2 regions of the Kitasatospora sp. NPDC056138 genome follow, and region 2 is predicted to be linked to the other one. Evidence: riboswitches for the same ligand, from Rfam matches in the RefSeq annotation. Region 2 holds a riboswitch; the other holds the start of a gene.
What was found. Region 2 has a riboswitch for magnesium ahead of ACFC1R_RS23815 (NRAMP family divalent metal transporter). Riboswitches for the same ligand answer to the same signal wherever they lie in the genome.
Positions count from the first base shown of each region.

Region 1: another riboswitch for magnesium. It lies ahead of ACFC1R_RS26975 (NRAMP family divalent metal transporter); the one in region 2 lies ahead of ACFC1R_RS23815 (NRAMP family divalent metal transporter).

Region 1 covers NZ_JBHJVK010000051.1:48,231-63,623, reverse strand. Annotated here, with positions in the region: gene ACFC1R_RS26985 (carboxylesterase/lipase family protein) at 1-993, opposite strand, end outside; gene ACFC1R_RS26980 (NAD(P)/FAD-dependent oxidoreductase) at 1,410-2,813, shown strand; M-box (ykoK) riboswitch at 2,973-3,148, shown strand; gene ACFC1R_RS26975 (NRAMP family divalent metal transporter) at 3,523-5,184, shown strand; gene ACFC1R_RS26970 (MgtC/SapB family protein) at 5,579-6,310, shown strand; gene ACFC1R_RS26965 (hypothetical protein) at 6,543-7,136, shown strand; gene ACFC1R_RS26960 (SDR family NAD(P)-dependent oxidoreductase) at 7,502-8,353, shown strand; gene kdpF (K(+)-transporting ATPase subunit F) at 8,999-9,088, shown strand; gene kdpA (potassium-transporting ATPase subunit KdpA) at 9,090-10,751, shown strand; gene kdpB (potassium-transporting ATPase subunit KdpB) at 10,751-12,862, shown strand; gene kdpC (potassium-transporting ATPase subunit KdpC) at 12,875-13,510, shown strand; gene ACFC1R_RS26935 (ATP-binding protein) at 13,645-15,393, shown strand, end outside.
Region 2 covers NZ_JBHJVK010000041.1:52,991-68,383, forward strand. Annotated here, with positions in the region: gene ACFC1R_RS23760 (sensor domain-containing protein) at 1-589, shown strand, start outside; gene ACFC1R_RS23765 (helix-turn-helix domain-containing protein) at 868-996, shown strand; partial or broken gene ACFC1R_RS23770 (helix-turn-helix transcriptional regulator) at 1,076-1,876, opposite strand; gene ACFC1R_RS23775 (SDR family oxidoreductase) at 1,948-2,664, shown strand; gene ACFC1R_RS23780 (NAD(P)H-binding protein) at 2,738-3,631, opposite strand; gene ACFC1R_RS23785 (LysR family transcriptional regulator) at 3,735-4,688, shown strand; gene ACFC1R_RS23790 (VOC family protein) at 5,304-5,702, opposite strand; gene ACFC1R_RS23795 (MgtC/SapB family protein) at 5,795-6,286, opposite strand; gene ACFC1R_RS23800 (winged helix-turn-helix domain-containing protein) at 6,411-6,851, opposite strand; gene ACFC1R_RS23805 (hypothetical protein) at 6,865-7,113, opposite strand; gene ACFC1R_RS23810 (hypothetical protein) at 7,208-7,486, opposite strand; gene ACFC1R_RS23815 (NRAMP family divalent metal transporter) at 7,592-9,244, opposite strand; M-box (ykoK) riboswitch at 9,555-9,729, opposite strand; gene ACFC1R_RS23820 (cation transporter) at 10,023-10,616, opposite strand; gene ACFC1R_RS23825 (hypothetical protein) at 10,986-11,393, opposite strand; gene ACFC1R_RS23830 (galactose oxidase-like domain-containing protein) at 11,615-13,516, shown strand; gene ACFC1R_RS23835 (Dyp-type peroxidase) at 13,657-15,393, shown strand, end outside.

The sequences.
Region 1 (15,393 bases), on a different contig from region 2:
GCCGAGCAGCCCGCCCGCCACCAGGTAGAGCCGGTACTCGTCGCGGGTGTGGCCGATCAGGAGATCCACCTCGCGTGCCCGGCCGGCGGCGAGGGCCGTCCAGGGGTCCTGCGGCAGCACCTCGCCGTCGACCACCGGCGCGAAGGGCATCGCCGCGTCGGCGACCGCACCCCAGCGGTCGGCGTGCTTGGGCATCCGTGAACCCAACTGACCTGCTGCGACGACGAGTTGCTCCGGTGGCAGGGCTCGCAGGGCGTCGGCGTCGGCCGGGAGCCAGACCAGCGCGGCGAGCTCGCTCGCGATGTCCCGGGCCAGCGCGCTGCTGAAGTACAGCCGGGGGACGCTCTGCAGGACGGCCCGCCGCAACAGCCCCGAAGCGTCGGGCATGGCCAGCAGTGCGGCGATGGACCCGGCGCCCGCCGACTGCCCGAAGGCCGTCACGCGCTGCGGGTCGCCGCCGAAGGCCTCGATGTTCTGCTGCACCCAGCGCAGTGCGGCCAACTGGTCGAGCAGCCCGCGGTTGGCCACGGCTCCGTCGATGTGGGCGAAACCCTCCACCCCCACCCGGTAGTTGAACGAGACGACAACGACCCGGCCCTCCCTGGCGAGCCGTGCCCCGTCGAAGGTCGGCACCGAACTGTCCCCGGCCAGGTAGCCGCCGCCGTGGAACCAGACCATGACCGGCAGCCCGGCGGGACCGGTCTCGGGGGTCCAGACGTTCACGGTCAGCCACTCGTGCTCGGCGGCCGTGCCCGGTTCTCCGCCGGGCAGGTCCGCCCCGAGGAACGGCTGGGGCGCGGCGGGGCCGAAGGCGAACGCCTCGCGCACGCCGTCCCAGGGGAGCGCGGCGGCGGGGGCGGCGAAGCGCAGCGGACCCACCGGCGGCTGGGCGTAGGGGATGCCGCGGAACGAGGCGATCCCCGCCGATCCGACGCCTCGGACGGCGCCCTGGGCGGTGCGGACCACGGGAAATGCGGGCGGGGGAGTGCTCACGGCGGTACCTCGCACGATCGGCGGGTCGGCGGGCGCCGACCCCTCGGCCGCGACCTTAACAGAGAAATGGGGAGAAGTCCCCACTTATGTGTTGATGTACTGTCAAAATACCCGAGGCTGCGCCGGGTCCGTCTCCGGGCTCGGCGGATGCTGGTTAGCGGCCCGGCTCCGGTGGGCAGAATGCACTCGGCCCGATCTCGTACGCCCCCTGCCCGCTCCGCACGCCCCTACTCGCGCCGTCGTGCACCACTTCGCACCGTCGTGCGCTGAACTGCCGTACGCCCCGGGTCACTGGGCATCGCCCCCGGGGTGCTGGACACCGCCCCCGGAGTGCTGGACACCGCTCCTGGGTCACTGGACACCGCGCACGATCCGACGGACACCGAGCCGGCCGAGAGGCCCGGAGAGGGGCCGATATGCCGCAGCCGGTTGGCAGAGCCGCCGTCCTGGGAGGCAGCCTGGCCGGGCTGCTGCATGCCTGGGTCCTCGCCGAGGCGGGCTGGCGGGTGACCCTGGTGGAGCGCGACCGCCGTCCAGCGAAGGCCGAGTTCGCCGGGGGAGTGCCGCAGGCCAGGCAGGCCCACCTGCTCATGCCGGCCGGGCTGAACGCCATCGAGCAGCTGCTGCCCGGAACGACCGCGCTGCTCGCCGGTGAAGGCGCGCAGCACCTCGGGCTGCCCACCGACATCCGCTGGCTCACCCCCGCCGGCTGGCTCGACACCTTCTCGTCCCGGCACAGCATCGTCTGTTTCACCCGGCCGCTGATCGACTGGGCGCTGCGCCACCAGGTGCTGTCGCACCCGGGCGTCGAGACGCGCGACGGTGTCGAAGCCGTCGGGCTGGCCGTCGCCGGGCCCAGGATCGCCGGAGTCCGCTGCCGCGAGCGCGGCAGCGGTGACCGCTCGGAGACCGTGCTGGCCGCCGAGATGGTCGTGGATGCCACGGGCCGCACCTCGCGAACTCCCCACTGGCTGAACGGCCTTGGGTTCGACGTCCCCGAGGAGAGCGTGGTCGACGGTGGGGTCAGCTACGCCACCGGGCTGTTCCGCCGGGCCGAGGAGCTGCCGGCTGGGCGCGCGCTGTACCTCCAGCCCAGCCCGGGGCACAACCCGCGCTTCGGCGTCCTGCTACCGGTGGAGGGGGACCGCTGGATGGTGACGATCGGCGGGATGCGCGGCTTCAGCGCGCCCACCGATCCCGAGGGGTTCCTCGCCTTCGCCCGGGAGCTGCGGGCGCCGGACCTGCACCAGGTGCTCAAGGGCCTCGAACCGGCCGGTCGGATCCACGGCTTCCGTCCGCCGCCCAGCCGTCGGCGGCACTACGAGCGCCTGGCCGGCCTCCCCGAGGGGCTGCTGGTGGTCGGCGACGCCGCCTGCACCTTCAACCCGATGTACGGGCAGGGCATGACGGTGGCGGCCCGGTCCGCGCTCGTGCTGCGCGGCCTGCTCTCGGCCGGCGGGCGCGGAGCCCGTGGGTCGGGGGTGACAACGTCCGCCGCCGACAGGGCGGTTGGACTTCCGGTGCCCACGAGGCGGGTCCAGCGGGCGGTGTTCCGGGTGGCGGAGACGGCCTGGCAGATGGCCTCCTCCGAGGACCTCCGCTACGAGGCCACCGTCGGCGGCCGCCGGGGACCGCTGCTGAGGTTCCAGCACGCCTATCTGGACCGGGTGTTGAGCGCGGCCCGGAGCAGCCGGGTGGCGCAGGCCGCGTTCGTCGACACGCTGTCGCTGACCGCCCCGCCGGCCCGGCTCCTCGCGCCGGGCGTGCTCTGGCAGGCCATGGTGCACGGCGGCGCCCGAGGGCAGCGCGCGGAGCACTGAAGGCGCCGGGCCCGGAAATGGGGAGTGGGGGAACGGGTCGTGCGTACCGGAATTCCGAAGACCGGTACCGAGGTTCCCGCTTCGGCCGGAGGGTCGGTCAAAATTCGGTAAATGTGACTGAGGTGCCCTTTCGGTGGTCTACGCTTGATGAGGTTTGAAAAGGCACCTCGTTCGGTGAGGCGTCTTCACGGACACAGGCCACTGATCCCAACCGTCGAGAGACGCTCCGGATCAGGACAGATCTTCCCGACCTAAGGGTTGATCCCAAGTGGCTTCCGGCTCAAGGGCCGGATCACGCCGTGGAGTGCCAAAGCTCTGACGAGTTGGGGTGAACCGGCCGTTCCGGCCGGTCCGCTCCTTGCCGTGTCGATACGGCGCACGCGTGCGCCCCGGCCGGAAGGAGGCGAGAGACATGGATTCGAGTTGCAGTAGTCCGGGTCATAAACGACCCCACATCCGCATGTCCTCGTTCTCCATTGGCACGCGGTAACAACTCTCTCCACGAGTCTTCCTGACACCTCGTCAGCTCAGTGCGCGGCGCCATGCCGTCATGTCCTCACGACCTCATGTCCTCATGCCTTCATGAGTCGTGTCCGCATGCCCCCGTGGCGTCATGGCGCCATGGGCTGCCGTGCTGTGCCCCCGTGCGGAGAATTGCTGCCGCCTGCCCGAACTCTCCCCCTGAACCGGGGGGTTAGGGAGGTTCGCCATGACCGACATCACCACGATGACCACGCCCGAGATCCCGGCGCCCCGCGCCGCAGTGCTCGACGACGCCCACGTCGGCGACATCAAGGGCGCCCTGGGCACCATCAGCCTCGACGACACCGCTCCGCGCCACGGCCTCTCCGCCAAGCTGAAGACCCTGCTGGCGATCATCGGGCCCGGTCTGATCGTGATGGTGGGCGACAACGACGCCGGTGCCTTCGCCACCTACGGCCAGGCGGGCCAGAACTACGGCACGCACCTGCTGTGGACGCTGCTCCTGCTGATCCCCGTGCTCTACGTCAACCAGGAGATGGTGCTCAGACTGGGGGCCGTCACCGGGGTCGGCCACGCCCGGCTGATCCTGGAGCGCTTCGGCAGGTTCTGGGGCGCGTTCAGCGTGATCGACCTGTTCCTGCTCAACGCGCTCACCCTGGTCACCGAGTTCATCGGGATCACCCTGGCCGCCGGATACCTCGGACTGCCCAAGGCGGCCGCCGTGGTGCTCGCTGCGGCGATCATCATCGCCTCCGCCTTCACCGGCTCCTTCCAGCGCTTCGAGCGGATCGCCATCGCACTCTGCGCCGGATCGCTGCTGCTGGTCCCCATCTACTTTATGGTCCACCCGAAGACCTCGCAGCTGGCGCATGACTTCGTGGTGCCCAACATGCCCGGTGGCGCCGGTGAGTTGTCCACCGTGATGCTGCTCATCATCGGTATCGTCGGGACCACCGTCGCGCCCTGGCAGCTCTTCTTCCAGCAGTCGTACGTCATCGACAAGCGGATCACCCCGCACTTCATGAAGTACGAGAAGGCCGACCTGGTCATCGGGATCGCGGTCGTGGTCGTCGGGGCCGCCGCGATGATGGGCTTCACCGCCGCCGCCTTCGCCGGCACGGGCGGCGTCGGCCAGTTCACCGACGCGGCCGGGGTGGCCAAGGGCCTGGCGGACCACGCGGGCAAGGTCGCCGGCGTGCTGTTCGCCATCGCACTGCTGGACGCCTCGATCATCGGCGCCTTCGCCGTCTCGCTCTCCACCGCCTACGCGATCGGTGACGTGCTCGGCCTCAAGCACTCGCTGCACCGGGGCGTCGGCGGCGCCAAGGGCTTCTACGCCGTGTACGCCGGCCTGGTGGGGCTCGCCGCGACCATCGTGCTGATCCCCGGGTCTCCGCTCGGCCTGCTGACCGAGGGCGTCCAGACCCTGGCCGGTGTGCTGCTGCCCTCGGCCACGGTCTTCCTGCTGCTGCTCTGCAACGACCGTCAGGTGCTCGGCCCCTGGGTCAACGGGCCCAAGACCAACGCGTTCACCTCGGCGGTCGTCGGAGTCCTGGTCACCCTGTCGGTCGTTCTCACCGCCGCCGTCCTCTTCCCGGACATCAGCGCCGACACGATCCTGCAGATCATGGCCGTCTGCGGTGTCCTCGGCGTGCTGGCCGCCGGGTACTCCTTCACCCGTCGGCGCACCGCCGCGAAGGAGGACCGGACCCCGGCCCCCCAGGACCGCACGGCCCGCGACGCGTGGCGGATGCCGCCGGTGGAGACCCTGGCCCGCCCGTCGATGTCCACCGCCCGCAAGATCGGCATGGGTGCACTGCGCTCGTACCTGCTGGTCGCGATGGTGCTGGTGATCGTGAAGATCGTCCAGGTGGCGCTCTCCCAGTGACCCCGGGGTCGGGGGAGGCGGGCCTGTCGCCCGCCCCTCCCCCGACCGCCTCCCGGGCTGCCCCCTTGGCGGCCTCCCCTGGTCACCTCCCCTGGTCGCCTTCCCCGGCGGCCGAAGTGCGCACCGAAGTCCGCTTCGGGTGCACTCGCGCGGCCAGCTGATGGAGGCCGTCCGGGAGCGGCCGGACAACGGCGACAGCCGCACCCTCGACACCCTCCCCAGCCTTCGGCCGGGGGTGCCCCCAGCGCCCGGCTCCGCCGCAAGCCCGGTCCGGGCCACCGCGCCGGCATCGCCACTGCCCGCCGGATCGGGTACAAGTACGACCCGAGTCTGGCGGTCGTGGCGACCTGACGCCCTGTCAACTACGTTCATTCACCGACGAGGAGGTGCCACGATGCACACCCTGACCACGATCGACTTCATTCTCCGGCTGGCCACCGGTGTCGCCTGCGGGGCGCTCATCGGTGTCGAACGCCAGTGGCGTGCCCGGATGGCGGGACTGCGCACCAATGCGCTGGTCGCCGCCGGAGCGACGCTGTTCGTGCTGTACAGCGAGGCCGTCGGCGACGTCGGCAGCCCGACCAGGGTCGCCTCGTACGTCGTCTCCGGTATCGGCTTCCTCGGCGGTGGTGTCATCCTCCGCGACGGTGCGGGCGTACGCGGGCTCAACACGGCCGCCACCCTATGGTGTTCGGCCGCCGTCGGGGTGCTCGCCGCCTCCGGCCGGTACGACCTGGCCGCACTGGGGACGCTGGCCGTGCTGGCCGTGCACCTGGTGCTGCGCCCGGCGGGCCGCCTGATCGACCGGGCCCCGCTCGCGGGTACCGACCCCGACACGACCGTGCGGGCCACCGTCCACCTGGAGTGCGAGCGGCAGTCCGAGACGCATGTCCGCGCCCTGCTGTTGCAGGCCCTCGCGGCCTCGGGCCTGGCGCCGATCGGGCTGCGCGCCCGCCGCGAGCGGGGCGAGGTCACCGGCGTCCGGGCGACGGTGGCGATCACGGGTGATGTCACCGCCGCGCTGGAGCAGGTCGTCTCCCGGCTCTCGCTCGAACCGGCCGTCCGCGACCTGCACTGGCACCTGGAGGACGGCCCCACCGGGCCCGAGGAGGAAGCCCTCGCCTGACCGGCCCGCCTGACCGGCCCGTCCGGCCCCCTCGTCCGGCCCCCTCGTCTGGCCACCTCGCCCGACCACCTGTGCCGGGGCCGGCCATCGTGGCCGACCGCCGGGGCCGGCCTTTGTGGCTGACCGCCCGGGCTGCGGTCCCGGGCCGTCCGGTCCCGGTCACCCGGTGTCGGTGTCGGTGCCGGTGCCGGTGCCCGTGCACCGGTGCGAGACTTGAAGCGGAGGCACTGCGATGAGGCCGTACATCCAGCCCCGCGCCGCACATCCCCGGGCCCCGGCCGACCGCGCCGCGCGCCCCCGGGCCGCGTACCCCCGGGCCCCGGCCGGCCGGGCCGTCCACCCGCGCACGGGTGAGGGACTGGCGGTGCTGGGCGTGCTCACCCTGCTGGTGGTGGAGCTGGTCTTCCTCGGCCTGGCGCCGACCCCCGTCCGGCCGCTGATCGGGGCGGCCCTGGCAGGTGCCGGGGCGGCCGTGTTCGTGGTGGTCGCGGTGGTGCTGCAGCGCCGCAGGTCCGCCGCCCGACGGGACCGCCCCGCCGCACCCCCGCCGCCCCCGGACGGCCGGTGGTACGGCGCCGACGCCCTGACGGGCTTCCCCGCGGAAGAACTGGCCCGCCGCCGGCCGACCACGGCCGACCCCGGGCAGAACTGCCTGCAGACCGCCTGGGTGCTCGCCACCCACGGCCACGACGCCGCCTGGATCGCCCACCACCTCGACATCCCCGCAGACCTGGCCCGGCTCCTCGCCGACACCGCCGCCCGCCGCGCCGTGGCGCCCGACGGCACCGGCCGGGCCTCGCGGAGCCCGGAGAACCCGCAGGGCTGATCCGGCATCAAGGATTCATCAGGGAGGGTGAACCGTCCTTGCCCGGACGATCGGCGGTCCACTTGAATGAGGGCATGACCTGCTCGACACGCCACCACGACCGCCCGCCGCATCCGCGGGCGGGGGCTGTTGTCGCGGTCTTCGTCGCCATCCGGTAGCGCTTCCTCCCCGCGAAGCCACGCTCCGGTAGCGCCGCAGGCGGGCCTCCGGTACTCGTGACCGGGGCTCGCCCGCGTGTCACTCCCGTGCGCGTTCCGGCGCACGCGGAGGTTCAGCACGTACACATCTCGCAATCCCGGCCCCCGCCGCGCAGTTCGGTCGCGCGGCGGCACCCCGGGACGCGCCCGCAACCCCTTGGATGGGTCATGCCCGACGCAGTCCTGTCGTCCCTGCCGTCCCCCGCGGACCGTGTTCTGTCGAACCGGACCGCCCTGGTCACCGGCGCCTCCTCCGGCATCGGGTGGGAGAGTGCCCGCCTGCTCGCCGAGCACGGCGCCACCGTCATCGTGCACGCGAGCACCGCCGCCGAGGGGGAGGAGGCGGTCGAGCGACTGGTCGCCGCCGGCGCCGAACGCTCCCAACTCCTCACCTTTTCAGCCGACTTCACCCGCCTGGCGGCGGTGTCGGTGCTGGCCGCGACGGTCGCCCGCACGGTGCCCGCGCTCGACCTGCTGGTCAACAACGCGGCGGTGATGGCACCGGAGCGCTGCACCCTGACGGACGACGGCAACGAGGTCTCGCTCCAGGTCAACTTCCTTGCCGCGCACCTGCTGACCAGGCACCTGCAGGGCCCGCTGGCGGCGGCCTGGGACGCCCGGGTGGTCAACGTGTCCTCCTCCCTGCACCGTACGGCCGCGATGAACTGGACCGACCCGCACCGGGTCAAGAAGTACTCCCGGGTCGCCGCGTACGCGCAGTCGCAGCTCGCGCTGACCATGGCCACCCGCGACATGGCCCCCGAGGGCACCGGCACCACGGCGGTCAGCCTCAACCCCGGGCTGTGCGACACCGCGCTGCTGCCCCTCTACGGACGGGTGGGCGCGCCGCCGGCCGAGGGTGCGGCGGCGGTGGTCCGCCTCTGCCTGCCGGGGACCGCGCTGGTCAACGGCGCGTACTACGACGGCGGCGAGATCGCGCAGACCGCCCAGGCCGTCCACGAGGAGCGTTCCCGCCGCCGCCTGGCCAAGCTCGCCGACCAGTTGGTCGCCTCGGCCTGACGCCGCGTCATCGGCAGCCACAGCCGCACCCAAGCACGTCGTCACACACCACCACACATCACCGGACTCGAAGGCATCACCAAACCCACGGACACCACCGCACCCACGGACACCGGACCGTCCGCAGACGCCGGGTCAGAGAGCAGACCACGTATGTCCAAGCGCGCCCGCAAGAAGAAGGCCCGCCGCAAGAAGAAGTCCAACCACGGCCGCAAGCCGGCCTGAGCGACCCCGTGCCCACCCGGCGCCGTGTGCCACCGGCGCCGGGTGACGTTCCCCCCCGGGCCCCGGGAGGCCCTCCGTCCCCGCTCTGACCAGCGTGGGAGGAGGGTCTCCCGGGGCCTTTCGGCTGTTGTGGAACGGTCGGGACAAGGCCAGGTCTCGGGTGTGTGAAGCGGTCATCAAGGATGCGTCAATGTTTTCGATCCACCCGTATGGAGGGCGTCAGGGTCGCGCAAACGGCGGTCGGCGGCTGGTTGGCTCCTCATGCCGGCCTCCCGTCGGCGTCGTGAGGGGCTTCCGGGGCGCCTGCGACCACACACCCTGAACCACTTTGGTGGAACCCATGCCCGATCTCATCTACGTCGGCGTCACGGTTGCCGTGTTCGTCGTCCTGGCCCTGATCGCGAAGGGGGTGGAGAAGCTGTGACTGCCGAGAACATCGCAGGTCTCATCGTCGCCGTCGCACTGGTCGGCTACCTCGTCGTGGCGCTGATCTACCCGGAGAAGTTCTGACATGAGTTCTACGCTCGCGGGCTGGTTGCAGGCCATCGCCCTGGTCGGCGCCCTGGCCCTGTGCTACCGCCCGCTTGGCGACTACATCGCCAAGCTCCTGACCACCACCAAGCACCTCAGAGTCGAGCGCGGTCTCTACCGCGCGATCGGCGTGGACGGCGACGCCGACCAGCGCTGGCCGGTCTACCTGCGCTCGGTGCTGGCGTTCTCCGCCGTCTCGCTGCTCTTCCTCTACCTGCTCCAGCGGATCCAGAGCGTGCTCCCGCTGAGCCTGGGCAACAAGGGGGTCGAGCCGCACACGGCCTGGAACACCGCCGTCTCCTTCGTCGCCAACACCAACTGGCAGTCCTACGCCGGTGAGTCCACCATGGGCCACCTGGTGCAGATGGCCGGGCTGGCGGTGCAGAACTTCGTCTCCGCCGCCGTCGGCATCGCCATCGTGGCCGCGCTGATCCGGGGCTTCACCCGCAACCGGACCGACCGCGTCGGCAACTTCTGGGTGGACCTCACCCGGATCTCGCTGCGCCTGCTGCTGCCGTTCTCGATCGTCTTCGCCCTGGTCCTGGTGGCCACCGGCGTGGTGCAGAACTTCCACGGCTTCCACGACATCGCCACCCTCGGCGGCGACACCCAGTCGATCCCGGGCGGCCCGGTGGCCTCCCAGGAGGTCATCAAGCTGCTGGGCACCAACGGCGGCGGCTTCTACAACGCCAACTCCGCCCACCCCTTCGAGAACCCGACCGGCTTCAGCAACCTGCTGGAGATCTTCCTGCTGCTGGTGATCGCCTTCGCGCTGCCGCGCACCTTCGGCAGGATGGTCGGCGACAACCGCCAGGGCTACGCGATCGTCGCGGTGATGGGCCTGTTCTGGGTCGCCTCCGCCGCGCTGATGACGCTCGCCGAGCAGCACCACGGCGGTGCCGCGCTGCAGGCGGCCGGCGGCGCGATGGAGGGCAAGGAGCAGCGCTTCGGCGTCGCGGCCTCCAGCCTCTTCGCGGTCTCCACCACGCTGACCTCCACCGGTGCGGTCGACGCGGCGCACGATTCGCTCACCCCCTTCGGCGGCGGCCTCACGATCTTCAACATGATGCTCGGCGAGATCGCCCCCGGCGGTACCGGATCCGGCCTGTACGGCATGCTGATCCTGGCCGTCGTCGCGGTCTTCGTGGCGGGTCTGATGGTCGGCCGCACGCCCGAGTACCTGGGCAAGAAGCTCGGCGGCCGCGAGATGAAGTTCGCCTCCCTCTACATCCTCACCACACCCACGCTGGTCCTGGTCGGCACCGGTGTCGCGATGGCGCTGCCCGGTGAGCGGGCGGGGATGCTGAACTCCGGTGCGCACGGCTTCTCCGAGGTGCTGTACGCGTTCACCTCGGCCAGCAACAACAACGGTTCGGCGTTCGGCGGTCTGACGGTGAACACCGAGTGGTACGACACCGCGCTGGGCCTGGCCATGCTGTTCGGCCGGTTCCTGCCGATGGTGTTCGTCCTGGCGCTGGCCGGATCGCTCGCCCAGCAGCAGCCCGTTCCCGCCACCCCGGGCACCCTGCCCACCCACAAGCCGCTGTTCGTGGGCCTGCTGTCGGGCGTCGTCCTGATCGTCGTCGGCCTCACCTACTTCCCGGCCCTGGCTCTCGGGCCGATCGCGGAAGGTCTCCACTGATGTCGTCCACTCTTACCCCCACGCCTGTAGAGCAGGCCGAGGCCGCCGCTCCGCACAGAGTCTCCGGTGGCCTGCTCGACCCCAAGCTGATCGTCTCCTCGCTGCCCGACGCGGTGAAGAAGCTCGACCCGCGGGTGATGGTCAAGAACCCGGTCATGTTCGTGGTCGAGGTCGGCTCGGTGGTCACCACCGTGTCGGCGATCGCGAGCCCGAGCGTGTTCGCCTGGGCGATCACGGTGTGGCTCTGGCTGACCACGGTCTTCGCCAACCTGGCCGAGGCCGTCGCCGAGGGCCGCGGCAAGGCGCAGGCCGACACGCTGCGCCGGACCAAGACCGACACCACCGCCCGCCGCCTGACGAACTGGCCCGCCGAGCAGGACGAGGAGGAGGTCTCGGCGACCGCGCTCCAGCTCGGCGACCACGTGGTGGTCGAGGCGGGACAGATCATCCCGGGCGACGGTGACGTCGTCGAGGGAGTGGCCAGCGTCGACGAGTCCGCGATCACCGGTGAGTCCGCGCCGGTGATCCGCGAGTCGGGCGGTGACCGCAGCGCGGTGACCGGCGGCACCAAGGTGCTGTCCGACCGGATCGTGGTCAAGATCTCCTCGGAGCCCGGCAAGACCTTCATCGACCGGATGATCGCCCTGGTCGAGGGCGCCGCCCGGCAGAAGACGCCGAACGAGATCGCGCTGAACATCCTGCTGGCGTCCCTGACGATCGTCTTCCTGATCGCCGTGGTCACCCTGCAGCCGATGGCGACCTTCGCGGGCGCCCCGCAGTCGATGATCGTGCTGGTCGCGCTGATCGTGGCGCTGATCCCGACCACCATCGGCGCGCTGCTCTCCGCGATCGGCATCGCGGGCATGGACCGGCTGGTGCAGCGCAACGTGCTGGCGATGTCCGGCCGCGCGGTCGAGGCCGCCGGTGACGTCAACACCCTGCTGCTGGACAAGACCGGCACCATCACCCTCGGCAACCGCCAGGCCGCCGAGTTCCAGCCGGCCAGCGGCGTGACCGTCGACGAGCTCGCCGACGCGGCCCAGCTCTCCTCCCTCGCGGACGAGACCCCCGAGGGCCGTTCGATCGTGGTCCTGGCCAAGACCGAGTACGGCCTGCGGGCCCGCGCCCAGGGCGAGCTGACGCACGCCACCTGGGTGCCGTTCACCGCGCAGACCCGGATGTCCGGCGTCGACCTCGACGAGGCCGACGGCGTGCACTCGGTCCGCAAGGGCGCGGCCGGTTCGGTCACCAAGTGGGTGACCGACAACGGCGGCAGCGTCGGCGACGACATCACCCAGCTGGTCGACGGCATCTCCGCCGCCGGTGGCACCCCGCTGCTGGTCGCCTCCCGGATCGGCGACAAGGCCCCCCGTGCGCTCGGCGTCATCTACCTCAAGGACGTCGTCAAGGAGGGCATGAAGGAGCGTTTCGACGAGCTCCGCCGGATGGGCATCAAGACCATCATGATCACGGGTGACAATCCGCTGACCGCCAAGGCGATCGCCGAGGAGGCCGGGGTCGACGACTTCCTGGCCGAGGCGACGCCCGAGGACAAGATGGCCCTGATCAAGAAGGAGCAGGAGGGTGGCAAGCTGGTCGCGATGACCGGTGACGGCACCAACGATGCTCCCGCGCTGGCCCAGGCGGACGTCGGCGTCGCGATGAACACCGGGACCATGGCGGCCAAGGAGGCCGGCAACATGGTCGACCTGGACTCCAACCCGACCAAGCTGATCGAGATCGTCGAGATCGGCAAGCAGCTGCTGATCACCCGGGGTGCGCTCACCACCTTCTCGATCGCCAACGACGTCGCCAAGTACTTCGCGATCATCCCGGCGATGTTCGCCAGCGTGTACCCGGGCCTGAAGCACCTGAACATCATGGGTCTGCACAGCCCGACCTCGGCGATCACCTCGGCGATCATCTTCAACGCGCTGGTCATCATCGGTCTGATCCCGCTCGCCCTGCGCGGCGTCAAGTACCGCCCGTCCGACGCCAGTTCGCTGCTCCGCAGGAACATCGGAGTCTACGGTTTCGGCGGTCTGGTCGTACCGTTCATCGGGATCAAGCTGATCGACCTCGTCGTGCAGTTCATCCCCGGCCTGAGCTGAGAGAAGCAGGAAATGTCCAAGCCACTGCCCACCGCCGTGCGCACGCACCTGACCGCGCTGCGGATGCTGCTGGTGATGACCGTGATCCTCGGTCTCGCCTATCCGCTGCTGGTCACCGGGATCAGCCAGGTCGCCTTCGCGAGCAAGGCGAACGGTTCGCTCGTCAGCTCCGGCGGCAAGGAGATCGGCTCCAGCCTGCTCGGCCAGAGCTACAACCTGCCCAAGAAGGACCCGAACGACCCGAACGAGGAGGCCCAGCCGGACCCCAAGTGGTTCCAGCCGCGCCCCTCCGCCGCCGGCACCGGTTACGACGCCAAGAGTTCGAGCGCCAGCAACCTCGGCCCCAACAGCGCCGACCTGCTGAAGGCGGTCGAGGACCGGCGGGCCGCGGTCGCCGCCTTCGACGGCGTCGCCCCGGCCACCGTCCCGGTGGACGCGCTGACCGCCTCCGGCTCCGGGCTTGACCCGGACATCTCGGTGGCCTACGCCCGTGAGCAGGTCGGCCGGGTCGCCAAGGCCCGCAGCCTGTCCGCCGACACCCTCAACCACCTGATCGACACCTACACCGACGGCCGTTCCATCGGGTTCCTGGGCCAGCCCGGCGTCAACGTCGTCCTGCTGAACAAGGCGCTGAGCGAGCAGAAGTGACAATGTCACGGACGACCCAGTGATCCGACCGACCCGGGTACGGGGGCCTGCGCCCCGCACCCGGGTCGGTCGCCCGTGTACCCGCCTGCGTGCCGGCCCCCGCGCACGCCCTCCGCAAGGAAAGAGCAGCGCCCATGTCCCGTGACCTCACCCCCGGCACCCTCACCCGCCGCGGGAAGTTGAGGGTGTACCTCGGTTCGGCACCCGGTGTCGGCAAGACGTACCGGATGCTGGACGAGGCACGCAGACGGCAGGAGCGCGGGGCGGACGTGGTGGTCGGGTACATCGAGTGCCACGGGCGCCGGCACACCGAGAACATGCTGGCGGGCCTGGACATCGTGCCGCGCCTGACCCGCACCTACCGCGAGACCGAGTTCCAGGAGATGGACCTGGAGGCGGTGCTCGTCCGCAGGCCGACCGTGGTCCTGGTGGACGAGCTCGCGCACACCAACATCCCCGGCGGGCGCAACGCCAAGCGCTGGCAGGACATCGACGAACTGCTGGACGCGGGCATCGACGTGATCACCACCGTCAACATCCAGCACCTGGAGTCGCTCAACGACGTGGTCCAGAAGATCACCGGCATCCCGCAGCGGGAGACCGTCCCCGACGAGGTGGTCCGCCGGGCCGACCAGATCGAACTGGTCGACATGGCCCCGCAGGCCCTGCGCCGCCGGATGGCCCACGGCAACGTCTACAAGGCGGAGAAGGTGGACGCCGCGCTCTCCAACTACTTCCGGGTCGGCAACCTGACCGCGCTGCGCGAACTCGCCCTGCTCTGGGTGGCCGGACGCGTCGACGAGGGCCTGCGCGACTACCGGGCCAGCCACAACATCGACCGGGTCTGGGAGACCAGGGAGCGCGTGGTGGTCGCGCTCACCGGCGGACCGGAGGGCGAGACCCTGATCCGCCGCGCCGCCCGGATCGCCGACCGCACCGCCGGCGGCGAACTGCTCGCCGTGCACGTGACCAAGAGCGACGGCCTGGCCGGTGCCTCACCGGGCGCGCTCGCCCAGCAGAGACAGCTGGTGGAGACCCTCGGCGGCAGCTACCACGTGGTGGTCGGCGACGACATCCCCACCGCGCTGCTGGCCTTCGCCCGCGGCCGCGACGCCACCCAGCTGGTCCTCGGCACCAGCAGGCGCGGCCGGATCACCCGCTTCCTCACCGGTCCCGGCATCGGCGAGACCACCGTGGACGCCTCCGAGGACATCGACGTCCACATGGTCACCCACGAGTTCACCGGACGCGGACGGCTGCCCTCGCTCGGCCGCCGGCACTCCCGCAACCGCACCATCGCCGGATACCTCGCCGGCCTGGTGGTGCCCACCCTGCTGACCACCGTGCTCTCCCAGTTCCACACCCAGGTCAACCTGACCACCGACGCACTGATCTTCCAACTCGGCGTCGTGGCCGTGGCGTTGCTCGGCGGTGCGGTCTCCGCCCTGCTGGCCTCGCTGGTCGCCTCGCTGCTGCTCAACTACTTCTTCATCCCGCCCACCCACACCTTCACCATCGGCGAGACCAACAACGTCATCGCCCTGCTGGTCTTCGCCGTGGTCGCCCTCACCGTCTCCACCGTGGTCGACCACGCCGCCAGACTCACCAGCCGGGCCGCCCGCGCCACCGCCGAGGCGGAGACCCTCTCCACCCTGGCCGGCAGCGTGCTGCGCGGCGCCGACGCGGTGCCCGCCCTGCTGGAGAAGTCCCGGACGGCCTTCGCGATGGCCACCGTCGCCCTGCTCGACCGCTCCAACGGCGAGGTGCTGGCTCGCAGCGACGCCGGGGCCGAAGGGGCCTCGGGGGAGGCGGTCACCGAGATCGCGGTCGGCGCGGACGCCGTGATGATACTGACCGGCCGCCGGCTCCCGGCCGCCGACCAG
Region 2 (15,393 bases):
CGACCAGCCGGCGGCCATTCCCCACCACGCGGTCGCGGGCACCGTCCAGGCGGACGTCCTCACCCCGGACCAGGTGAGCAAACTGGTCGGGACGGCGCTGGTCTCCGGCCCCAGCGTGAGCAAGCCGCCGGCCGAGCTCATCGTCGATCCGTCGAGCTGCGCCGTGGCTGCCGGACCCGCGACCCAGTCGGTCTACGGTCACGGGTGGAGCGCGTTCCTGTCGACGACCTACCAAAATCCTGCGGGCGTGGGCGAGGTCACGGTGACCCAGGTCATCGGCGTGTATTCCGACGGTGACAAGGCGGACTCGGTGTTCCGCACCCTGAGCGACGGCCTCAAGGCATGCCCGTTTGCCGTGCGGACCGACCCGGACCGGGGCACCTCCGCATGGGCTTACAAGGCCGACCCCGCGACCCAGGACACGCTCGGTTGGACGGCGACGCAGGACACCGGCGATGGCTGGGCGTGCTACGGCCAGGCGCGTCTGAAAGGCAAAGCCGTCATCCAGGTAGGGCTCTGCGAGGCCGGCGACGGCAAGCCGGCCGCCACGAAGATCGCCGACCAGTTCGCGGCGAAGGTGAACGGGTGACCATGAGACGGTCGGCGGCTGCTGATCGAAGACAATCTCACCCTCACAAGGGAAGAACACCGACAGCATCCCGAATTCGCGACGGAGCCGGAATCCTGACAGCCCCTGGCACGGCGGGCGTCGGGCCTGGCGGAGCGACGAGCGGCGTGGACACGGAGCACGTTCTTCCGACGACAGGCCGACCTGCCCCCGCCACCTGGCGCGCCGCGTACGGCGCGGCCGGCGCAGGCAGTGTCTGACCGGCGTCGTGGACATCGTCGGTGCGGCTGGAAGCCGGGATGCGGCTCGCCGGTGGTGAGGAGACCACGGCGGTAGCCCGCGATCTGCGGATCAGCGAGCGGTCGGTGGAGCGCTGGCGCCGCGCTTCGCACCAGGGCGGCTCGGGAGCCTTGCGGTCGGCAGGTTGAGCTGCCCCGCGTTTGGTGCCAGCAGCACGGACCCGGAGCGGTCCGGCCCAGCCTTCCGCTGCTTCAGGCCGCCTGCCTGGGCCAGTCCGTGCAGGGTCCGCGCGGCGGGTGATCCGGGGTCGGCTGTGATCAGGACGATTTCCTGGTCATCCTCGGGCACGAGCAGGACGTCGCAGTTCAACCGCAGCGTGCCGAACTCCGGGTGGTCGAGCGTCTTGCTGCGGTGCCCGGGAGCGTGGACCGGACGCGTCTCCCAAATCTGCCGGAACTCCTCGCTGCTGGCGTGCAGTTCGGCCAGCAGGGCGGTCAGCTGCGGGTCGCGCGGGTAGCGGTCGGCTGCCCGGCGCAGCCGCGCCACCACGATGTGCCCGAACTCCTCGGTGCTGGAGCTCTCATGCATCTGTCCCTGGCCCAGGAAGCGGCGCCGGGCCAGGTTCGTCGTTCCGCCTCCGAGGTCGCCCCCGCACAGTGCCTGGGCCAGGGGGTTCCAGGCGACGACGCCGTACGCCGCATCAGTGACGATGGCACCGGTTCCGGGCAGCCGCTCCAGCATCCGAGCCACGTGCGGGCGTACTCGCCGCACGGCGCTGAGGCCGGGCGGCGTGCTCGATCCCGCCAGGCGGAACAGGTGGCTGCGTTCGGCCGGCGTGAGACGCAGCACCTGGGCCAGCGCGTCCAGGATCCGGGCCGATGGCCGCGGTCCTCGGGCCTGCTCCAGCCGCGTGTAGTAGTCGACCGACATATGGGCGAGCTCCGCCACTTCCTCGCGGCGCAGGCCCGGTGTACGGCGAGCGGTGCCCGTCGCCGGGAGGCCGACCTCGTGCGGACTCAGGCGCGTCCGGCGGTCCCGCAGGAAGCGGGCCAGCTCCTGCCGCGCCATGCCACCTCCTCCCGCTGCCTGGTACAGGCTGTCCCTGGCAGGGAGTCCATGGCCGGGGAATCGTAGTTGCCATGAACGATCGCACAGCTCTGGTCACCGGTGCCAACAAGGGCATCGGCAAGCACATCGCCCGGCTGCTCGCAGCCGAGGGCTTCACCGTGTACGTGGGCGCCCGCGATCCCGGCCGCGGACAGCGGGCCGTCGAAGAGATCGGCGCCGGCGCCCGCCTGCTGGTCCTCGACGTGAGAGATCCTGACGGCATCGCGAAGGCTGCGGCTCAGGTGGACCGCCTGGACGTGCTGGTCAACAATGCCGGGATCTCACCGTCACTCGCCCCGCCGACCGCAACCGATGTCGAGGAGTTCCGAGGCACGTACGAGACCAACGTGTTCGGGGTGGTGGCGGTGACCAATGCCTTCCTGCCCGCCTTGCGCCGGTCCCCGCACCCCCGCATCGTCAACATCTCCAGCGGCACCGCATCGCTGACCTGGAGCACCAACCCCAACCCCCAGTTCACCCCCGGAAGCGGTGGCGCCGCCGCCTACCGGTCGTCCAAGGCCGCCGTCAACGCCCTCACTGTCCTCTACGCCCAGACGCTGGCCGAGGAGGGCTTCAAGGTCAACGCGCTCGCCCCCGGCCTGCGGGCCACCGACCTCAACCCCCGGGCCGCTGCTGCTGGCGGCGACCCGGCCGAGGCCGGCCGGGGAGCTCTCCGCCTGGCCCTGCTGCCGGACGACGGCCCCAGCGGCGGCTTCTTCTCCTGGGACGGAACGCCCGCGCCCTGGTGAGCACGCTGAGAGCCGGAGGCAGGTGGTCTTGGTGCGCTGGGCCACCACGTGTTCCGACGACGGGTGGTGGGCTTCAGGAGAGGACGGCGGGCTTGAGGGTTTGGGCGCACCACTGCTCAAAGCCGGTGGGGGAGGCGGTGTTCGGGGTGCGGGCGACGCCGGCGTCCAGGCCCTGGTCCTTGGCTCGCTTCATGTCGACGATGCCTTGGACGAATGCCTCGTTGAGGCCGTAGCCGACGAGGGTGGTGTGCAGTTCGTCGAGCGGCTGGCGTTCGTAGCGGACGGGGCGGCCGAGCTGTTCGGTCATGATGCGGGCCAGGTCGTTGGGGGACAGGTCATGCGGGCCGAGGACCGGAATGCTGTCGGTGCCGCTCCATGAGCGGTCCAGCAACAGGTCGGCGGCGACGGCCGCGATGTCGGCGACAGCGACGAGGGGGGCCTTGCGGTCGGCGTCGACGGTGTCGGTGAAGACGCCCTTGTCGCGGATCGAGTCGGACTCCTCCAGGAGGTTCTCGAAGAAGGACGGGTTGGCCAGGGCCCGGTAGGCGACGCCGGTGCCGACGATGAGGTCGTCCATGGCGAGGGAGGTGGTGACCAGGCCGGCGCGGTCGGCGAGCGGGGTGCCGCGGCCGAGCGCGGAGACGCCGACGACATGGCCGACGCCGTGGGCTGCGAGCGCCTTCACGGCGGGGCGGGTGAAGCCGATGTAGGCGTCCTGCGGGGTCAGGGAGGCGTCCGGGGGGACGAGCCAGAAGACGGCGTCCGCACTCTCGAAGGCCCGGTCGAGGACCTCGGCGTCCCCGTGTGAGCCGGTGATCACCTCGACACGTCCGCGAGCCGCGTCCGGAAGCCGGGCGGGGTCGCGCACGATCACGCGCAGCTCCTCGCCCGCCGCAGGGGCGGACTCCAGGAGCCGGGAGAGCAGGTGACGGCCGATGTTCCCGGTGGGAGCAGTAATGACGATCATGAAAACCTCGCAGGTCGTGCCGGTCGGTACGCTCCTCATCCTGCGGAGAATCCCAGTGCTGCCACAATGGGAACTTCAGCACGGAATCATTGACTGAAATGGAATGATGCTGGTGAAAAGCCCGGACTCGGCTCTCGACGCCAATCTCGCCATCGCGTTGGACGCCCTGCTGGCCGAGCACAGCGTCACCCGGGCCGCCGCCCGCCTGCACACCTCGCCCGCCGCCATGAGCCGCACGCTCGCCCGCCTGCGACGCACCCTGCAGGATCCGCTGCTGGTCCGGGCCGGCCAGACCATGGTCCCCACCCCGCGCGCCCAGGCCCTGCGCGAGGAGGCCGCCGCCGTGGTGCAGCGCCTCGGAGCACTACTCAGCCCCGATGTCGATGTTGACCCCGCCAGCCTGCGCAGCACCTTCACCCTCCAGACCGCCGACCTGGTCGGCGCGGCGCTGGCTCCCGGACTGCTGCAACTGGCCCAGCAGGAAGCGCCGGGGGTCTCGTTCCGGCTCCGGGCCGAGGAATTGGAGGCCGGCCCTGCCCTGCGCGACGGCCGGATCGACCTGGAGGTGGGGTCCATCGACCATGTGGACCCCGAAACCCAGGTCGAGGAACTGGTCAGCCTCCGCATGGTGGCGGCCGTCCGGCCCGGCCATCCGCTGACCGAAGGACCCCTGACCCCGGCCCGGCTCGCCGCCGCCCAGCACGTCGCGGTCAGCCGCCGCGGCCGGTTCACCGGCCCCCTCGACACCGCCCTGGCCGAGCAGAACCTCCATCGGCGGGTCAGCATCGTCCTGCCCAGCCACCTGGCAGCCATGACCCTCGCCGCTCGCAGCGACATCGTCTGCCTCGTACCCGCCGCACTCCCCGGCGCCGCCCCCTCACCTCTCACCGGCGACGCCGTCGCCCTCGGGCTGCACCTCCTGGACATCCCCCTGGCGCTGCCGCCCGTGACCGTCGGCATGGCCTGGCACCCCCGCCATGCAGCCGACCGAGCCCACCACTGGCTCCGCAGCGCCATCCGCCGAACCCTCCGCACACCCGGGAGCCCAACCACATGATCTGACCGAGGCACCGGGACAGCCACGACCAGGCGGCAACAAGATCCGAGCGAGGCGCTGACACCGACAGGTCCTGCACGGCAGAAGACCGCCCGGTCAGGACCTCGGGATCGAACCACCGAACACCACGGCCGGTGCGACAACAGCTTCCGCAGGGGCGCTTTTTGAGGAAGTGACTGATTACTGTATCGCCGACCATCACGATCAGGCCGGGGCCCATGATGACCAGCAGGGCCCTGATCCGTTCCCACGTCGACCTGCGTTGGCCGGGGTCGTCCTGGCCGATCGTGCCGAGCGCGCCGACGATGTCGCCGACGTGCGCGCTGTCCACGACGGCAGCACCGGCGGCGGCCTGCGCTGCCGTCGGCTCGCCTGGGGCGGTCCTCTGACCCGGGGCCAGGCGGGTGGAGTGGAGGGCCGACGCGCTTCTCCTCCGAGGTGTCCGTGCAGCTGTGCCGGCAGCACGCTTGTGTCCGGGCATGCCGAGGAGCGGCCGGACGGGCCGCGGGATGCGGGATACGGGGTGGGCGGGGGTCATGGGCAGACAGGCCGGTCCCGATGAGCGACCAGGTTGCGGCCGATTGACCCGACTGGACTGTCCAGTGGGGTGGTTGACTAAGAGCCGGATTGCGGCGTGGGTGTCCGATCGCCGATCGCTTCGATGAACTCCAGGAGGTTGCCGGCCGGGTCCTGGCTGTAGAAGCGGCGGTGCGGCGGAAGGCTGTGGTCCCAGGCCACAGCTGCACCGTGCTCGGCCAGCCGGGCTGCGAGTTCGTCGATCGCGGTCACGAGCAGCCCGGGATGGACCTTCGTGGCCGGCCGGAAGCCGTGTTCGATGCCGAGGTAGAGGCGGATGCGGCCACCGTCGGCCGCGAACCAGCAGCCCCCGCGGTCGGCGAGCGACGGCGGCTTGGGGAGCTCGGCCATCCCGAGCACCTCGACGTAGAAGCCTCGCAGGGCCTCCTCGCTGCCACTCGGTGCCGGCAGCTGGACGTGGTCAAGAGCAGTGATCATGGAGTGTCTTCCCCCTTGGGGTGGGTGAGCGGGCAGCGTGACGAGAGTGGCGTCATGCCGACGGGTGGAGATCTGACGTGGGCGGGCCTGCCTCAGGGCCCGTCACCCGGGGTACGGGGGCGCTGGCGCGCGTGCTGCTGGGCCGCCTTGACGAGCGTGTGGGCGATCGGGAACCGCAGGACGAGGTGGTCGGCGATCCAGGAGGCGTTGTGACCGTGGGTGGTGGAGTCCGGGTCGGTGTCGGCGGCGGGGGCGTGGTCGAGCAGGCGTGCGGCGGGGCGCAGGACCAGGTGGACGGCGAGTACGGTGAGGCTGCCGAGGGCGGCGAGTTCGAGCTTGCCGGAAGCGGCGAGGACGCCGACGGCTGCCGAACACCACAGGATGGCGGCGGTGTTGAGGCCGCGCACGCTGGCGCCGGCGCGCAGGATGACGCCACCGCTGAGGAAGCCGACGCCGGAGACGACGTAGGAGGCGACCCTCGTCGGGCTGCCGGTGTCGCTGACGGCCTCGCTGCAGAGGACGAACAGGGTGGCCCGGCGGCGACCAGGGCGTCGGTGCGCAGCCCGGCCGTCCGGGCGAGCCACTGGCGTTCCGTGCCGATCAGGGCCCCGCCGGCGACGGCTGCGGTGAGGCGGATCGGGAAGTCGACGGTGGTCTGGGCGTGCACGGGGCACCTCCTCGGACGGGGATTGCGGCGGCCGGACGGGGTCAGGGGGACAGGGGTGCCGGGCCGGCGGCGGTCAAGCGCGGGTCGTACTTGTAGCCGATCTGGCGAACGGTGGCGATGGCCGCGCCGTGGACGGGACCGAGCTTGCGGCGGATACGGGCGATGTGGGTGGAGATGGTGCGGGTGTCGCCGTTGTCGGGGCGGCCCCACACGTTCTCCATCAGCTGCTGGCGTGAGTGGACCCGCAGTGGGTTGGCGACCAGGTGTGCGAGGAGCTCGAACTCCAGGTAGGTGAGGTCGAGTTCGCGGCCCTCCACGATGGCCGACCGGAGGGAGAGGTCGACCGCCAGGCCGTCCCTGATGTAGCGGGCAAGGTGGGGCGGTGCGGGCGGTGCCGCTTTCGGTTCGGGTCGGCTGGGCGGCGGCGGGGTGGTGGCGCGCTCGGAGAAGATGACGTTCAGACGCGGGTAGCGGACGACCATGACTGTCCCTCCTTCAGTGGTCGGTGGCCGGGTGCCAGCTGGCTTCGAGTCGCCGGGAGCCGTCGGGGGTGGTGACGGTGTGCCACCGCGAGCGCATCCGCACTGGTGGTCCGGCGGAGGCCTGGGCTGCGACGGCGTACAGGACCGGGTGGTCGAGCGGGCTCGCGGCGAGGCGGCGGACGACGCCGGCCAGGGCGGCGCGCAGGCCGGTACGGGGCCTGGCGAGCGGCGGGGGTACGTGGATCGCGGTGAAGACGGACATGGCGGATCACCTCCATCGGACCGGCTGCCAGGCATGCCGAAGGCACACCGGGGCCGGGTGGGCGGGTGAGCGTGGGTGTGGGCCTGCGCGTTTGTCAGCAGGCGGCGGAGTGCCGGGCGGCTCTGGTGAGCCGGTGGGCCGCGGCGGGCGGCAGGTCGGCGAAGCGGACGAGCCAGTCGGCGTGGTGGCCCTGGCGGGCGAGCAGGTAGGCCAGGTGCACGCGCGGCTCGTAGGCCGAGACGATGGTGTTGGCGGTGCCGGAGTGCGGGCAGGTGCCGGGGTCGTCGAGGCGGTAGGCGCGCTCGATGCCGTCGTGCAGGGCCAGGGCGACGCGCGGGCAGGTGTGCTGCCTGGCGGGGAGGGTGTGATGCACGGCTTCTCCCTTCCTCTTCTCCCTCGGTGTGAGGGGCGGGTCAGGCTTCCGGGCGGGTGGGGCGGCAGCGGATGATCGGGTCCGCCACCGCCCCGGGGAGCAGGGTCAGTGGCCCATGGCGGTCTGGACGATCTTGATGATGACCATGATCATCGCGATCAGCAGGTAGGCGCGCAGGGCGCCCATGCCGACCTTGCGGGCGGTGGACATGACCGGCTTCTCCAGGGTCTCCAGCGGGGGCATCCGCCAGTTCTCGCGGCCGGTGCGGTCGATCGGGTCCTCCTTGGTGCCGCGGCGGCCGAAGGTGAAGAAGTACCCGGCGACCAGGACCCCGGCGACGCCGCAGCCGGCCATGATCCACAGGATCGCCTCGGAGCTGATGTCCGGCCAGACGACGGCGGCGGTCAGGATGAGCGACAGCATGACCAGGACGCCGACCACGGCCGAGGTGAAGGCGTTGGTCTTCGGGCCGTTGACCCAGGGGCCGAGGACGGCCTTGTCGTTGCAGAGCAGTAGCAGGAAGACGGTGGCGGAGGGCAGCAGGACACCGGCGAGCACCTGGACGAACTGCGTCATCAGGCCCTGGGTGTAGTCGGTGGACAGCAGGGTGATCGCGGCGGCGACCACGACCAGGCCGGCGTAGATCGCGTAGAAGCCCTTGGCACCCTTCACACCGCGGTGCAGGGAGTGCTTGATGCCGAAGACGTCGCCGATCGCGTAGGCGGTGGACAGCGAGACGGCGAAGGCGCCGATGATCGAGGCGTCCAGCAGGGCGATGGCGAAGAGCACGCCCGCCAGGTGGCCGGCCTTGTCCTCGATGCCCTTGGCGACCGCGGCCGCGTCGGAGAACTGGCCGAAGCCGTCGGTGCCCGCGAAGGCGGTGGCGGTGAAGCCCATCATGGCGGCGGCGCCGATGATGACGATGGCGATGCCGATCCACAGGTCGATCTTCTCGTACTTCATGAACCGCGGGGTGATGCGCTTGTCGATGACGTACGACTGCTGGAAGAACAGCTGCCACGGGGCGACGGTGGTGCCGACGATGGAGACGATCACCAGCATCACGGCCGCGAGCTCACCGGAGCCGCCCGGCATGGTCGGCACCACGAAGTCATGCGCCATCTGCGAGGTCTTCGGGTGGACCAGGAAGTAGATCGGCACCAGCAGCAGCGAGCCGACGCACAGCGTGACCGCGACGCGCTCGAAGCGCTGGAAGGAGCCGGTGAACGCCGAGGCGACGATGATCGCCGCCGCCAGGACCACCGAGGCGACCTTCGGCAGGCCCAGGTAGCCGGCCGCGAGGGTGACGCCGATGAACTCGGTCACCAGGGTCAGGGCGTTGAGCAGGAACAGGTCGATGACACTGAACGCGCCCCAGAACCTGCCGAACCGCTCCAGGATCAGTCTCGCGTGGCCGACCCCGGTGACGGCGCCCAGGCGCAGCACCATCTCCTGGTTGACGTACAGCACGGGGACCAGCATCAGCAGAGTCCACAGCAGCTGGGTGCCGTAGTTCTGGCCGGCCTGGCCGTAGGTGGAGAAGGCGCCGGCGTCATTGTCGCCGACCATGACGATCAGGCCGGGGCCGATGATCGCCAGCAGGGTCTTGAGCTTCGCGGACAGGCCCTGGCGCGGCGCGTTGTCATCGAGGCTGATCGTGCCGAGCGCGCCCTTGATGTCACCCAGGTGGGCGTCGTCCAGGACGGCGGTGCGCTGGGCCGGGATGGCGGCGCCGATGGCGGTGGTGGTGTCGGTCATGACGAACCTCCCTGTTCCCCCGTGCGCAGGGGGAGTTCGGGGGCGCGCAGCAGCAATCCCCCCTGCGAGCGCGCACCACGGCGACCCGCGGCGGCATGAGGCCGTGCGGGAGTGATGGTGCGTCAGGAAAGCGCGCAGGGAAGGTTGTTACCGCGTGCCGGAGAAGAGCGAGGACAGGCGGGTGGGGGGCCGTTTGTGGCCCGGACTACTGCAACTCGAATCCATGTCTCTCGCCTCCTCCCGGCCGGGGGCGCACCGATTGTGCGCCGCATCGACACGGCAAGGAGCGTCCCGGCGCGCGAAGACGACCGGTACACCCCAACTCGTCAGAGCTTTGGCACTTCACGGCGTGATCCCCCGTGCGGGGGAAGCCACTTGGGATCAACCCTTAGGTCGGGAAGATCTGTCCTGAACCTGGGCGTCTCTCGACGTCGTCGGGTCAGTGGCCTGTGTCCGTGAAGACGCCTCACCGAACGAGGTGCCTGTTCAAACCTTGTAAAGCGTAGACCCTGTGGAGCCGTGCGCCGGGCTATATTTACCTAACCTTGACGCACAAGGCTTGAAGAACCGTGGCGCCGCCGCCGCTCAGTGCTCGCCGGAGAAGATCTCCTTCACCTCGCGGAGCGCGTAGTAGACGGTCACGTATCCGGCCAACGGATCGGCTTCTCCGAACGAAGAGAAGCTGGATCTCAAGCAGGATCGACCCCCGGCGAAGCCGGGGGTCGATCTCGTTCGGGGCGGGTCGGTGCGTTGCTGAACGTGCAGCGTTGGCCCAACGTCAGTGGGCCAGGGCGGCTCGTGCTTCCTTGATGCCGTAGTAAACGATCACGTATCCAGCCAGCGGATCGGCCCACCAAACCCCCCAGGCTGCGTTAAGGACCAGGCCGAGCAACACGGCGGTGGCCAGCAGGCCGTCGATGAACGTCACCCGACCTTCGGTCTTGAGGACGGGGTTGTCCAGCGCCGCGCCGGTGCGGGCCTTGCCGTAAGCCAGAGCGAACATCACCACGGCGGTGATCGCGGTCCAGGCGATTCCGGCGGGGCTGTGATGGGCGTGGAAGCCGCTGGTCAGGGCCCAGGTCGACTGGACCAGCAAATAGAGCGCCAGCGCCACGAAGGCCCAGCCGATCAGCCGCATGGCCTTGCGCTGGCGGTCCTCGCAGGTGCCCGACAGCTCCCAGACCACCACCGTGGAAGCGCCGATCTCGATCAGGGAGTCCAGACCGAAGCCGGCCAGTGCCACAGAGCGGGCGGAGATAGCGGCCACGGCGAGGACCACGATGCCGACTGCGTTCCACGCGAGGGTTGTGTATTCCAGCGCGAACCCGCGGCGGAGCAGGGCCGTATGGGCGGCATCGTTCGAGGTCGTCATGCGCCGAGTGTCGCAGAGCCCGTTTCGCGCCCGCCTATCCGGCTCGGACCGCGGCGCCACGGCGCGGGATGATTCGATGAGCCGTCCATGCCGACGCAGCCCAAGAAACCCGGTCCTGAACACCTCGCTCACCGAGATGCCGTCCGTCGCGCTGCTGCTGGCGGTGCTGGCTGCGCGGTCGTACGTTCCTGGGGGACGGAGGCCGTGGTTGCGGGCTGCTGGTCGCCGTCGGGGCGATCTCCCCTTCGCTTGCGCTGGCCGAGGCCGGGCGGTTGGGTTGAGCAGGCGCTGGTCGGGCCGGGACCGCGTCCGACTGCGCCCGGCCCGGTTGGCCCGGTCGCTTCGGTGGAGCGCGCCTGGAAACAGGGGTCAGCCGCCGAGGCTGGTGTTGTACTCGCCTTCGGTGCACACGATGTGGATGGTGAGGTTCGCGGGCTTGGAGTCGCCGTGCTGACCGTCCGGTGGGCAATCGGACTTGCGCACGGCGACGATCCAGCCGGTGGCGTCGTCGTTGGGGCGGCTTTCCAGTACGTCAGTCGGACGTTCGTCAAGTCTGCGGTTTGCACTGGGAGTTACGCTGAATCCTCCTCCGTAGACGTTCTCGTCGGGCGGGCAGAGCAGCTCGTGTGGCTTGCCGTCGGCGCCGCCCTGGATGGTGTCGCCGGCCACCGCGTGCGGCGCGAGCATGCTAGGGGTCGCCGCCGCTGAGCCGCTCGTGGCGGCGAGGACGAAAACTCCCGCCGCGGCGGCCATGACGATCCTCTTCTTGCTGGACACGTGTCGCTCCTGGGGTCTGGCGTGGGGGATTCGCGGACATTTCAGCACGGTGGTGGAGATCCTCCAGGGCGACACGCACGGTGACGGTGTGTCGACAACTGATCATGCAGCTACTGGAGTGTCTGCGTACGAACGACTACTGATCGTGCTGTACTTGCCGCTGATCGTTGTCACCCGTGTCGCTGCACCGCAGCCCTGACTGGCACATCGCGAGGAACCCCATGCCACGCAGAAGACCGACGGCGGTGCTGGCGGCCAGTGCCGTCGCCGTCGCACTGTCGACCACGACCGTCCTGACGTCCCCCGCAGCGGCCGCCTCCGCCGCGACCGACCCCTTCTCCGGGAACCACGGGCTGCGCGTCACCGATGAGCAGGTGAAGGCCGAGGTCCGGACCGACGAAGTGGCCGCGTTCGGGCGTTCGGCCGCCACGGCTATGGCCCGGGACCGGATCGGCCTGCGGGCCGTCCAGACCGGCTACCCCCAGACCACCCGCACCAACCGGTTCAACATGCTGACCGCCACACAGGCGCAGATCAACGCGAACTTCGACCCCGCTCAGTTCGGGAAGTTCACCGAGTACATCTCCTCCCCCGACTACGGGGACCATATCGCGCTGCTGCCCACCGGCAAGGTGCTCGTCTTCTCCTTCGAAGCGGTCGAGGACAACCCGCAGAAGGAGCCCGCGCCCACCGATGTCATCGGCAAGCAGAACGCCGGCCGCGCCTACCTCTGGACGCCACCCGCCCCCGACCGACCCGGCGACCCGGGCGCCTTCCAGGCCGTCCCCCCACCGATCGTCAACATGCCGGACGGTCTGAACGAGCCGCGTCCTGCGCCGTTCTTCTGCGCCGGCCACTCCTACCTGCCCAACGGCATGGTCGGCATCTTCGGCGGCAACCTCGGCGGTAACGGCGGTACCGGTGCAAAGCTCGCCCTGGTCTTCGATCCGTGGACCGAGACCTGGCACCAGCAGCAGGACATGGCGGTCGGCCGCTGGTACCCGACCGCAGTCACCGGCGCCGACGGGCGCCAGCTCATCATGTCCGGCCAGTCCGAGCTCGGTTTCGGCACCCCCACCCCGATCATCGAACGCTTCCCGGCCAAGGGCACCGGCGTCTTCTACGACAAGTCGAAGGCACCCGACAACGTCGCACTGGACCAGTGGTCGAGCGGAGGCCCCAACCAGGGCGCCCCCTACCGGGCGGACTACCCGCACCTGTTCTCGCTCAGGGACGGCAAGGTCTACGGGTTCGGCCGCAGCGCTGACCAGCAGTTCACCTTCGACCCGGTGAACGAGACCCGAGCCTCGTTGCCCAACCGCCCTGACGGCGGCCTGCGTCTGTACGGCTCGGCCGTCGCCCTGCCCAACGGCACCAACGGCCCGGACTCGGTGCTCGTCCTCGGCGGCAACCACGACGACCCCAACACCTACAAGTTCTCGGGTGGCCGGTGGACCAAGGACACCCCGAGGCACTTCGGCCGAGCCCAGGACGACACGCTCATCCTGCCCAACGGCAACCTGTTCACCATCAACGGGGCCGTCGGCATCCGCGACTACGGCAACGGCGACTACAACCCGAACGCCGACCTGAAGTACCGCCAGACCGAACTGCGGGACGCAGACGGCAACTGGACCCTCGGACCGGTCCAGAGGCTGCCGCGCGGTTACCACTCCAACGCGGTCATCCTGCCCGACGGTCGGATCATGGTCACCGGCGACGAGCTCCAACAGATCGCCAACAACCCGGACATCAAGTCCGGCTTCAACGGCACCATTGAGATCTACGAGCCGCCGTACCTGCACCAGGGTGGCCCCCGCCCGGACATCCGCACCGCGCCGACCGACCCGGTCGGCTACAACACCACGTTCCGGATCAACACCAACACACCGACCCAGGCCGCGCGCGCCGTCCTGGTCGCGCCCATCACCTCTACGCACTCGGTGGACACCAGCCAGCGCCGCCTGGAGCTCAAGCTCGTCAGCCGCGCGGGCGGCCAGCTCGTCTTCCAGAGCCCGGCCTCGACGAACGACGCCCCTCCCGGCTACTACATGCTCTTCCTGCTCAACGACGCAGGGGTGCCCAGTGTCGCCAAGTGGATCCAGCTGGGCCCGAACGCCTGACCCACGCCCTCAACGCCCCGAGTGGGGACCGAGGGGTCGCCGGGACGCGGCCCCCGTCCGGGGCGCTTCCCACCCTGGGCCCCAACTCATGGCTTCCCATGCGGGGCTTCCACCTACGGAGACAACGAACGGATCAACTGATGGCCGACCTGAGCCTGCGCCAGGACACCGAAATCCAGGGCGACATCATCGCCGGATTCAAAAAAGACCACATGACACTGCTGCTCCTCCAATTCAGCGACGCCCCGGCGGCCCGGACCTGGCTGGAGAAGATCACCCCCAAGATCGCCACCACCAAGAAGGTCGCCGAGTTCAACGAGGCCTTCAGTGAAGCCCGCCAGTCCTCCGGCGGCGACGACCCGACGACGCTGAAGATCACCTGGCTGGGCCTCAGCTTCACCTACGAGGGCCTGCAGTTCCTCACCGGCCAACCGGACCTGCTGAAGGCCGAGGCCAAGACCGGTGACACGCTGGAGGCCTTCATCCAGGGCCCGGCCGACCCGGCGCGGTCGATCGCCCTCGGCGACACCGACGACAACGACCCGAGGCACTGGGTGTTCGGCTGCGCGACCAAGCCCACTGTCCACGCAGTGCTCACCGTCGCTTCCGACACCAGGAACGGCCTCGACGGGGCCGTGGAGGAGCAGAAGGCGGCCGCCAGCCAGGCCGGTGCACTCGTCGTCTACGAGCAGAAGGGCGCGGCCCTGCCGGGAGAGAAGAAGGGCAAGGAACACTTCGGTTTCAAGGACGGGGTCAGCGAGCCGGAAGTCGAGGGTTTCGACGAGCCGGACCCCAACAGGTTCACCGGCAAGGATTCCGACAAGATCTTCTACTCCAAGAAGCATCCCGGCACCCGGATCGTCCCGGCCGGCGAGTTCGTCATCGGGAAGAAGCTCGCCTCGACGCACGACTCAGGCACCGCCGCCGTCAAGACCATCCCCGCCTGGATGCACAACGGCTCCTTCCAGGTGGTGCGCCGCCTGGAACAGGACGTCCCCGGCTGGTGGGCGCAGGTGGACGCCCAACTGCGACGGCTGAAGGACCTCAAGGCCGTGCCGCAGGACACGAGGCGGGACTGGTTCGCCGCCCGGCTGGTGGGCCGCTGGCGCGACGGCTCCCCGGTGTGCAAGCACCCCGACCAGCCCGGTGGCACGGCCGCTGGATCGGACAACGACTTCAAGTACCTGGGCGACCCGGACGACCCCGATGGCTTGATCACCCCGCTCTTCTCCCACCTGCGCACGACCAACCCCCGTGCCGGGCTCGTCGACGGCACGCTGGTCGACGAGTCGTTCATCGACGCCCGCCGGATCATCCGCCGCGGTGCCCCCTACGGACAGCCCTTCGACCCCACGAGCGGCGACGACCTGAACAGCCCTGACGCCGAGCGCGGCCTGCTCTTCGTCTGCTACCAGGCCGACCTGGTCGCCCAGTTCGAGTTCATCCAGGCCAACTGGATCAATGATCCCGACTTCCCGCCCGGCCGCAAGGCCAAGCCTGGTCCCGACCCGCTGGTCAGTGGCCAGCTCGCCACCGTGAACGACGGCCGGGTCAACTGGGAGGGCAAGTCCCCTGCGGGCGAGCGGCAGACCACCACCCTGGACTTCAGGCCGTTCGTCCAGACCCGCGGTGCGCTCTACTGCTTCACCCCCTCGATCACCACGCTGCGCCGGCTCGCCCAGGGGCGCCTCACCGGCGAACTCGCCGAGGAGACCAAGCACCCGGTCGTGACGCAGAACCTGGCGGTGGACTGCATCCTTCCGCTGCCCGACGTGGAGGGTCGTTACTGGACGTTCCAACAGGGCACGATCCGCCTGATCGCCATCGGCGGCGCCGAGACCCGCCAGCTCACCACCGGAACGGTCGACGACCGCACC